Regions from separate parts of the Polaromonas sp. P1_G2 genome, predicted to be linked through region 1. Evidence: predicted binding sites of a transcription regulator. Region 1 holds the regulator's gene; the other holds the start of a gene.

Region 1 (5,429 bases):
GCCGGCGTGCGTTTGTAGCGGCGCGCCAGGCTGACCCACTGCGACAGGCGCTCGTCCAGTTCAGCGAGCCGCTGCGGCTCGAGCTCGGCATGGCGGGCATAGCCGTTGAGCGAGTGGACCGTGTCTTCCATCTGCGCCAGCGCGCCGTTCAGGACTTCCACCATAGCCTTGAACTCGGGTTCTATGTGTTCCTGGTTTTGCAGCGCCGCAATCGCGCGGCCCAACAGCGCATTGGCATTGTCGTCGGATTCCTGCAATGCATCGACGGCGGTTTGCACCGCGTCGCGCAGGGCCTGGGCGTTGGACAGGCGCCCGTGCTGGGCATTGAGTTCGTCCCACTCGTCGGCACCGGGCGCGAGTTTGTCCAGTTCGCCGATCTGCCAGGCCAGTCGCTCGCGTTCGCGCTGCAGGCTGTCCTGGGCATCGCGTGCCTCCAGCAGCGTCTTCTGGGCCAGGCGCCACTGCTGCCAGCGGCGCGAGAGTTCATCCGTGGAAACGTCCGCATAGGAGTCCAGCAGGCCGCGCACCGCGTCGGGCCGGGTCAGGCTTTGCCAGGCATGCTGGCCGTGGATGTCCACCAGCTGGTCGGCGATCTCCTTGAGCTGCGTGGCGGTTGCCGCGCTGCCGTTGATCCAGGCGCGGCTTTTGCCTTGCACGTCTATCGTGCGGCGCAAGAGCAGGCTGTCGCCGCCGTCGAAGCCGGCTTGCTCCAGCCAGGCGGCCAGGCCCTTGGGGCTGTCGAACTCGACGCTGATCTCGCAGCGGGCCGCGCCTTCGCGTATCACGCCGGCATCGGCGCGCGCGCCCAGGGCCAGTTGCAGGGCATCGATCAGGATGGATTTGCCGGCGCCGGTCTCACCGGTGAGCACCGTGAACCCACCGGACAGGTCCAGCTCGAGTTCGTGGACGATGACGAAATCGCGAAGCGAGATGCTTTTGAGGCTCATAAATAAATCCGCGCCGTTCAGGCCACGCCTTCATTCCAGTGAAGTTTTTTGCGCAAGGTGTCGAAGTAGCTCCAGCCCTTGGGGTGCAGAAAGCGCATCTGGTGCTCCGAGCGCCTGACGGTGATGCGGTCGCCGTGCAGCAGGCTGGCCAGCGACTGCATGTCGAAGTTGGCGCTGGCGTCACGCCCCGCGACGATTTCAATCGTGATCTCGCCGGAGTCCGACAGCACGATGGGCCGGTTCGACAGTGTGTGCGGCGCAATGGGCGCCAGCACCCAGCCGGCAATCGAGGGGTGGAGCAGGGGCCCGCCGGCGGACAGCGCGTAGGCCGTGGAGCCGGTGGGCGAGGCGATGATCAGGCCGTCGGCGCGCTGGTTGGCCACGAAGCGGCCGTCCACCTCGACGCGAAGCTCCACCATGCCGGCGGTCGCTCCGCGGTTGACCACCACGTCGTTCATGGCGGTGGCGCTGAAAACGCAGCGGCCGTCGCGCACAACCTTGGCCTGCATCATCCAGCGGCGGTCTTCCTCGTACTCGCCGCGCAGCATGGGAATCAGGGTGGCTTGGTAGTGCTCGAAGGCAATGTCGGTGATGAAACCGAGCCGGCCCTGGTTGATGCCCACCAGCGGGATGCCGAACTGCGCCAGCAGCCGGCCTATGCCCAGCATGGTGCCGTCGCCGCCGACCACCAGGGCCAGGTCGCACTGCGCGCCTATGCCGGCTGCGTCCAGTGTGGGGAATTGCGTGAGGCCGGTGTTGCTGGCGGTGTCCTGCTCGATTGCCACCTCGCAGCCCTGGGTGCCCAGGAAATGCGCGATGTCCTCCAGCGCCGACCGGGAACCCTGTGCGTGGTACTTGCCGATCAGTGCGACATGGCGGAATTGCGATTTCATCGGCAAATTACATCACAACATCCGCCCCAAGCTTCGTAGAATGTCGGCATGCTTGATGATCGTGCGCGGTTGCTTCTCAAGGCGCTGGTGGAGCGCTACATTGCCGATGGGCAGCCGGTGGGTTCACGCACGCTGTCCAAGGCCTCGGGCCTGGAGCTATCCCCCGCCACCATACGCAACGTGATGAGCGACCTCGAGGAGCTCGGCCTGATCGTCAGCCCGCACACCTCGGCCGGCCGCATCCCCACGGCGCGCGGCTACCGCCTCTTCGTCGACACCATGCTGACCACGCAGCGCGACTCCTTTCCCGCTGTGGGCCAGATAGGCGCCCCCCGGCTGGCGCCCGACCAGCCGCAAAAAGTGCTCAGCAATGCGGCGCACATGCTCTCCAGCCTGTCGCAATTCGTCGGTGTGGTCATGGCGCCGCGCCGCACTTCGGTGTTCCGCCACATTGAATTTTTGCGCCTGTCCGAAAAACGCTTTCTCGTGATCATCGTGTCGCCCGACGGCGACGTGCAGAACCGGGTCATCTTCACCGAGGCCGACTACAGCCAGTCGCAACTCGTGGAGGCCGCCAATTTCCTCAATTCACACTACGCCGGCATGGCGATAGAGGAAGTGCGCGAGCGCCTGAAAAACGAGGTCGAGGCGCTGCGCGGCGAGATTGCCACGCTGATGCAGGCTGCGGTCAAGGTCAGCTCCGAAGCCATCGAATCGCGCGACGAAGTCGTCATCTCAGGGGAGCGCAACCTGCTGGCCGTCAGCGATTTTTCCGGCGACATGGGCAACCTGCGCAAGCTGTTCGACCTGTTCGAGCAAAAGGCGCAGCTGATGCGCCTGCTCGACGTGTCCAGCCGTGCCGAGGGCGTTCGTATCTACATAGGCGGCGAAAGCCAGGTCATTCCCTACCAGGAGCTGTCGGTGGTGACGGCGCCTTACGAGGTCGACGGCCAGGTGGTGGGCACGCTGGGCGTCATCGGCCCCATGCGCATGCCCTACGAAAAAATGATCCAGATCGTCGACATCACCTCCAAACTGGTCAGTACGGCCCTCAGCCACAGCAAGTAGGCTCGTGAGCAGGTCCCCGCAGGCCCTTACAATCTCCCTCTTGTGTGGGGCGTTAGCTCAGTTGGTTAGAGCAGAGGACTCATAATCCTTTGGTCGAGTGTTCAAGTCACTCACGCCCTACCATTTAAATAAGCTATAATTTGAGGCTTAGCGGCTGTAGCTCAGTTGGATAGAGTACTTGGCTACGAACCAAGGGGTCGTGGGTTCAATTCCTGCCAGCCGCACCACTTTTATTAGTGATTTCAATAGCTTAGAGGCTTACCCCTCTAGGCTATTTTTCTTTGCGCAGGGCTTTTTAGTGGTTTTCAGGGGCTGTACGTCCACCAGCCGCTCCGCTATTCTGGAGGCTCATTCCGGAGGAGAAACATGGGATCACTGAACGTCGAGGACCACGGCGACTGGCTGAGTTTTGGCCTGTCGCACGCAGGCAGCACCATTCCGGTCAGGATTTCGCGCGAGGCGATGGAGGAGTTCTTCGGCGCCGTGCCGGAGCCGGACTCGACGAGCCCGCGCTCGCGCCCCTGCCTGCGGGCGGCAAAAACTACATCACGCCGCAAGGCTATGAGCGCCTGCGCAGCGAACTGCTGGACCTGATCGACAACGAGCGGCCGAAAATGGTGGAAATCGTCCACTGGGCGGCCAGCAACGGCGACCGCTCGGAAAACGGCGACTACCACTACGGCAAAAAGCGCCTGCGGGAAATCGACAGGCGCATCCGCTTCCTGACGCAGAGGTTGGAGATCGCGGAAATCAGCAACCCCTCCATCCACCACGGCAGCGACCAGGTCTTTTTCGGCGCGACCGTGAGTTATGCCGATGACAGCGGCGCAGAGCGCATGGTGACCATCCTCGGCATCGACGAGGCCAACAGCGCCCTGGGGCAAATCAGCTGGATATCGCCCGTCGCCAGGGCGTTGCTCAAGTCGCGGGTGGGGGATGAGGTGAGCCTCGTGACGCCGCAAGGCCTGCAGACGCTGGAGGTGCTCAAGGTGGACTACCCGGCGCCCGACGAACGCACGGCCGGTTAAGCGGCAGGCTAGCCGGTCGACTTGGCGCGCTGAACCCGCAGCACTGAGGGCGTGCGCTTGACACTGCGCAGGGCCGAAGCCAGGTGCACGCGGTCACGTACCGCTACGCCAAAACGCAGGTCGGTCGCGTCGTGCGAGGGCTCCTGCTCCATGTCGACGTGGGTGATGTCGGCCTCGGCGCTGGCCAGCGCGGCCGCAACGCGTGCCAGCACGCCCTTGCCGTTGGACACCGTGACCAGCAGGTTGGTCTCAAAAGTGCGCACCGGTTCGTCCGACCAGTCGACCGCGATGAAGCGCTCACTGTCGCGGTGCTGCAGGCGCTTGGCGACGGCGCAGTCGTCAGTGTGTATGACCAGGCCCTCGCCGCGGCCCAGGTAGCCGACGATGCCGTCGCCTGGAATGGGCCGGCAGCAGGGCGCGAACTGCACCGAGGCGCCTTCGCTGCCGTCTATCACCAGGGCGCCTTGCGACACCGACTCATGGGCGGTGTAGCGCTCGCGGCTCATCAGCAGCGCATTGGGTTTTTCGCCGGTCTCGGCGAGCAAGGTCACGATGCGCTTGGCGACCATGCTGGCAATCCGTTTGCCCAGGCCGATGTCGGTCAGCAAATCGGCACGCGTGCGGTTGCCGGTAAAGCGCAGGATTTTTTCCCAGGTACCGTGATGGGCCTCGTCGTCCTCGGGCAGGCGTTCGCGTTCTATGCCCTCGGCGCGCAGCGCCTGGGCCAGCATTTTTTCGCCCAGGTCCTGCGATTCCGACAGCGCCATGGTCTTCAGGTGGTGGCGTATCTTGGAACGCGCCTTGCCTGTGCGCACAAAACCCAGCCAGCCAGGGTTGGGGCTGGAGACGGAAGCCGTGATGATCTCGATAACGTCGCCGTTGTGCAGTTCGGAGCGCAGCGGTACCTGCTCGCCATTGACCTTGGCGGCTACTGCGCGATGGCCCACATCGCTGTGGATGGCATAGGCGAAGTCCACGATCGTCGCGCCGCGCGGCATGGCCATGATCTGGCTTTTCGGCGTGAATACATAAACCGCTTCGGGGAACAGGTCGATCTTGACGTGGTCCCAGAACTCGGCCGCGTCACGCGTTTCATGCTGGATGTCGAGCAGCGACTGCAGCCACTGCGTGCCCAGGCGCTGCGAGGCGTCGCTGTCCGGGTCCGTAGCCTTGTACAGCCAGTGGGCCGCCACGCCGGATTCGGCCACCACATGCATGGCCTCGGTGCGCATCTGGAACTCGATATTCGTGCCGAAGGGGCCGACCAGGGTGGTGTGCAGCGACTGGTAGCCGTTGATCTTGGGGATCGCGATGTAGTCCTTGAACTTGCCGGGCAGGGGCTTGTAGAGCTGGTGCAGCACGCCCATCGCGGTGTAGCAGGCGGTCAGGTCCTTCACGATCACCCGAAAGCCGTAGAGGTCGGTGACCTGGGCGAAGGACAGGTGTTTCTCGTCCATCTTGCGGTAGATGGAATACAGCGTCTTTTCGCGCCC
Region 2 (4,121 bases), on a different contig from region 1:
TGAAGGTAATCAGCCGCGCATCGGCCAGGCTTTCATCCTGATTGACCCGGGCGCGCTTGCAGGCACAGACACTTATTTTGAACGCATGGAAACCGTAATCGCCGAAATGCTGTTGGATGACGGCGTACGCCTGGCCGGCGCGCGGCGTCTCGCACTCGAAACGAAAGCACTACAGACGGGACTCAACATTCCCGACGCACTCAAATCACAGTTGGATCAGTTAGTGGGTTAACAATTATTCAATCAACAGGAGTAGGCATGAAACGTCGCGACATCGTATTGGCATCAGCAGGTGCAGCCCTGACAGGCGTTCCGGGCCTGGGGATGGCTCAACAGGCCTTTCCCAAACCGGGCAGCACCATCAAGTATGTGGTCCCGTTCACGCCCGGCGGCCTGACCGACATGATGGCCCGCACGGTCGCCCAAAAGCTGTCTGAAGCGTGGAAAACTCCAGTGATTGTCGAAAACAAGGCCGGCGGAAACGCACAGATCGGCGCCGAACTGGTCGCCAAATCACCGCCCGACGGCAATACCATCCTGGCCATCACGTTGACGCACGCCGCGAACGTGTCTCTCTATCCCAATGCGGCTTACAGTTTCACCAAGGACCTGCGCCCTGTCGCCTTGCTGGCCAATTCGCCGATGCTTGTGGTTGTTCCCGCTGCCAGTCCGATCAAGGACTTCAAGGACCTGATGGCGGTGTCCAAAACCAAGCAGCTGAGCGCGGGCTCGAGCGGCAACGGTACTCCGGCACACCTGACCATGGCCTTGTTCTGCGAGCTGAACAAAACGAAGATGATCCATGTGCCCTACCGCGGCGGCGCGCCATCGATGGTCGACCTGATCGGTGGCCAGCTGGACGTGATTTTTTCCAACTATCCGGAATCGATCGCTCACGTCAAAGGCGGCAAACTGCGCGCGATCGCGATCTGCAGCCTGGGCCGGCACCCGGGGGTGCCTGATGTCCCGACTGCTTTCGAGGCCGGTATGACTGGCCTCTTTGTCGAAAACTGGACGGGAGCCATGCTCCCGGCCAAGACACCGGATGACATCGTGGACAAATTCTCGCGCGAGATGATCAAGATCATGTACAGCGCGGAAGTGGAAGAGCGCGCCAAGCAGCAAGGCTTTCGTGTCTCACAAAAGGGTTCAGAAGAGTTCGGCCGCTTCCTGAAAAGCGAAATAGACCGCTGGAGCCGGATTATCAAGACCGCGAAAATCACGCCGACCTGATCGGCAGGCACAGCCGCTAAGTACAAAGTTCGCAGGCCGCTCGCGGCCTGCGTTACGTTGTGTAAATCGCCGCTCCGGTTCTGGCGGCCTGGCGGAAAATCCGCCCCACAGGCGATCCCCGCCGCTGGAGACATACATGAACGACATAGCGGACATCCCCGATGCCGTTGCCGGGCCGCGCAAGGTTGACCAATTGCTGGCGCYCTATGGCGAAAGCCACCGGAACCCGCGCAACGAACTGATCCATTTCATCGCCATTCCGCTCATCATGCTGAGCCTGGTCGGCATGCTGTTTGCGCTGCATCCCTATGTGGCTTATGCCTTTGTCGCGGCCAGCATGGTGTACTACGCCCGTCTGTCCGCGGTGTTCTTCGCGACCATGGCGCTGTGGTCTGCGGTGTTCKTGGGCGTGATATTTGCCATGGGCTCGCTGGTGCTGCCGATCTGTATCGCCATTTTTGTCGGCGCCTGGATCTTGCAGTTCATAGGCCACAAGATAGAAGGCAAAAAGCCCTCGTTTTTTGAAGACATCCAGTATCTCTGGGTCGGCCCGCTGTTTGTACTGAGCAAGCTGTTCGCCAGGCTGGGCATTCGCTGGTGATCCATCCAGCATGCTTCCCAGCTTGAAATAGCAGCTCCCGGCTCCACCTATAAGGTTTAAACCTTTTAACGGGTGCTCCGCCTTGATCAGCAAAATCCTGCGTTTTTTCCTCAAACTGGTGCTGGGCCTGTTTGCGGCGGTGTTCGCCGTCAGCCTGCTGGTCGCCGCGCTGATCGTCGTTGCCCTCAGCCTGCTGAAGTCGCTGGTTACCGGCCGCAAGCCGGCACCTGCCATGGTGTTCGGCCGCTTCCAGCGCTACTCGCCCCAGGGTATGTGGCCGGGTGGCGCAGGCCGCGACGCCGGCAACGCGTCAGCTGACGTTGTCGACGTCGAGGTACGTGAAGTGCGCGACGACAAGCGCCTGCCCTGAGCGCSTGCCGCTTTTTCTTGCTGTCTCACCCGTTCCGGGGCATTACCAGCGTTTACATCCCGGAAACCAAAAGCTCCCGAACCAAAACCGCCCCCTTTGGTCATACTGCATACCAAGGGTTACTACTTATTAGCCTTGCGCTATCCGAGTCATTGAACCTATTGCTTAGCACTCGCTCCAACAGAGTGCTAATATTTAGCACTAGAGAAAAGGAGTTCTGCAGTGTCATATGCTCTTTCCCCCCAATCGCTGACCGCTGCCGTGGCCGTGCCCCAGACGGGCGCCGTCGCAGCCGTCAACCCTTGGTCGCTGGTTCCCCCGCTGGGCAACCTGGACGCCTATATTTCCGCCGTCAATCGCCTGCCCATGCTCACCCTGGAGCAGGAGCAGGAATTCGCCAAAAACCTCAAGGAAAACAACGATCTTGATTCCGCCGGTAAGTTGGTGCTCTCTCACTTGCGCCTGGTGGTGTCGATTTCGCGCAAATACCTGGGTTATGGACTGCCTCACGGCGACCTGATCCAGGAAGGCAACATCGGCCTGATGAAGGCCGTGAAACGCTTCGACCCGGACCAGAACGTGCGCCTGGTGAGCTATGCCATGCACTGGATCAAGGCCGAGATCCATGAGTACATCCTGAAAAACTGGCGCATGGTCAAGGTCGCCACGACCAAGGCCCAGCGCAAGCTGTTTTTCAACCTGCGCTCCATGAAGCAGGGTTTCAAGGACGACGCCGACGTGGCGACGCACCGCGACACCCTGACCGAAGGCCAGATCGACTCCATGGCGAAGACACTGAACGTCAAGCGCGAGGAAGTCATCGAGATGGAGCAGCGCATGTCGGGTGGCGACGTGCTGCTGGACCCGAGCCCCGGCGACGACGGCGAAGACGCCTTCGGCCCCATCGCCTATTTGGCCGACGCGACGCAGGAACCGACCGCGCTGATGGAATCGCGCCAGCGCGACAATCTGGCCTCGGACGGCATCACGGCCGCGCTGGAAGAACTGGATCCGCGCGCACGCCGCATCGTGGAAGAGCGCTGGCTCAAGGTAAACGACGACGGTTCAGGCGGCATGACGCTGCATGACCTGGCCGCCGAATACAAAGTCAGCGCCGAGCGCATTCGCCAGATCGAAGTCGCCGCGATGAAGAAGATGAAAAAAGTGCTTGCGGCCTACGCATAAGCGAAGACGCATAAAAGCGGAAGCCCTCCAGGCCAGCCCGCTTCACTAAGCCCGCACCCTCCACAGTGCGGGCTTTTCTTTTTGTGGGAGCCCCCGTCTCATCCGGTTTTTGCCGCAATAAATTGCCGTTGCGCACGCACGCCACTTCGCGCAGGCGTGGAAGGCCGGCGAAAATTTAAAACTTTTTTGTCCACGCACGGCCGCACAATGAATTCGTGCGGATCTTTCACGCGCTCACCGGCAAGCCCGGACGCTTTCAGCGCTTCGTGCGCGCCCTTCTCTGCGGCAACGGCATCAGGGGAGCGCTGGCGGCGTGCCTGCTGGCTTGCGTCACGCCGGGATGGGCGCAGCACGGCGCCGACGCGCGGCTGCCGGTACTCCAGCTCAACGCGCCCGACGGCCAGATTCCCCTGGCTGAACACAGCCAGTTCTGGATCGATGCGACCGGCCAGGCCGTGCTGGAGCAGGTGGAGGCCTGGGAGTACGACCTGCCGTTCGCGATGCGCCCGGCCGGCCATACCGTCATGCTGGACGGCCAGGTGATGTGGCTGCGCTTTAACGCCATGCAGCCGGACCTATCACAGCGCTGGGCGCTGGAGGTCAGCAGCGCGGGTGTAGACCGCGTGAGCCTGCACTACCGTGACGTCGCCGGAAACTGGGTCGAACAAACGGCCGGTGACAAAATCCCGGTGAGCCAATGGCCGCGCCCCGACCGCTTCCCGGTTTTCGACC

Evidence for each region. The regulator HrcA, encoded in region 1, represses chaperone genes, less so after heat shock. The targets are predictions, from matches to a motif close to TTAGCACTCNNNNNNNNNGAGTGCTAA.
Region 2: the regulator HrcA is predicted to act here: its motif matches at 2,370-2,396, upstream of rpoH (RNA polymerase sigma factor RpoH).

Annotation. Positions count from the first base shown of each region.
Region 1 is NZ_JBFUBY010000150.1:7,807-13,235, reverse strand. It holds gene recN (DNA repair protein RecN) at 1-947, opposite strand, end outside; gene AC1D0P_RS15730 (NAD kinase) at 965-1,840, opposite strand; gene hrcA (heat-inducible transcriptional repressor HrcA) at 1,889-2,908, shown strand; tRNA gene AC1D0P_RS15720 (tRNA-Ile) at 2,955-3,031, shown strand; tRNA gene AC1D0P_RS15715 (tRNA-Arg) at 3,059-3,135, shown strand; gene AC1D0P_RS15710 (hypothetical protein) at 3,275-3,502, shown strand; gene greB (transcription elongation factor GreB) at 3,430-3,936, shown strand; gene AC1D0P_RS15700 (RelA/SpoT family protein) at 3,945-5,429, opposite strand, start outside.
Region 2 is NZ_JBFUBY010000113.1:676-4,796, reverse strand. It holds gene AC1D0P_RS13240 (Ldh family oxidoreductase) at 1-232, shown strand, start outside; gene AC1D0P_RS13235 (Bug family tripartite tricarboxylate transporter substrate binding protein) at 259-1,233, shown strand; gene AC1D0P_RS13230 (Mpo1 family 2-hydroxy fatty acid dioxygenase) at 1,370-1,834, shown strand; gene AC1D0P_RS13225 (hypothetical protein) at 1,917-2,204, shown strand; gene rpoH (RNA polymerase sigma factor RpoH) at 2,454-3,389, shown strand; partial or broken gene AC1D0P_RS13215 (7TMR-DISM family protein) at 3,605-4,121, shown strand, end outside.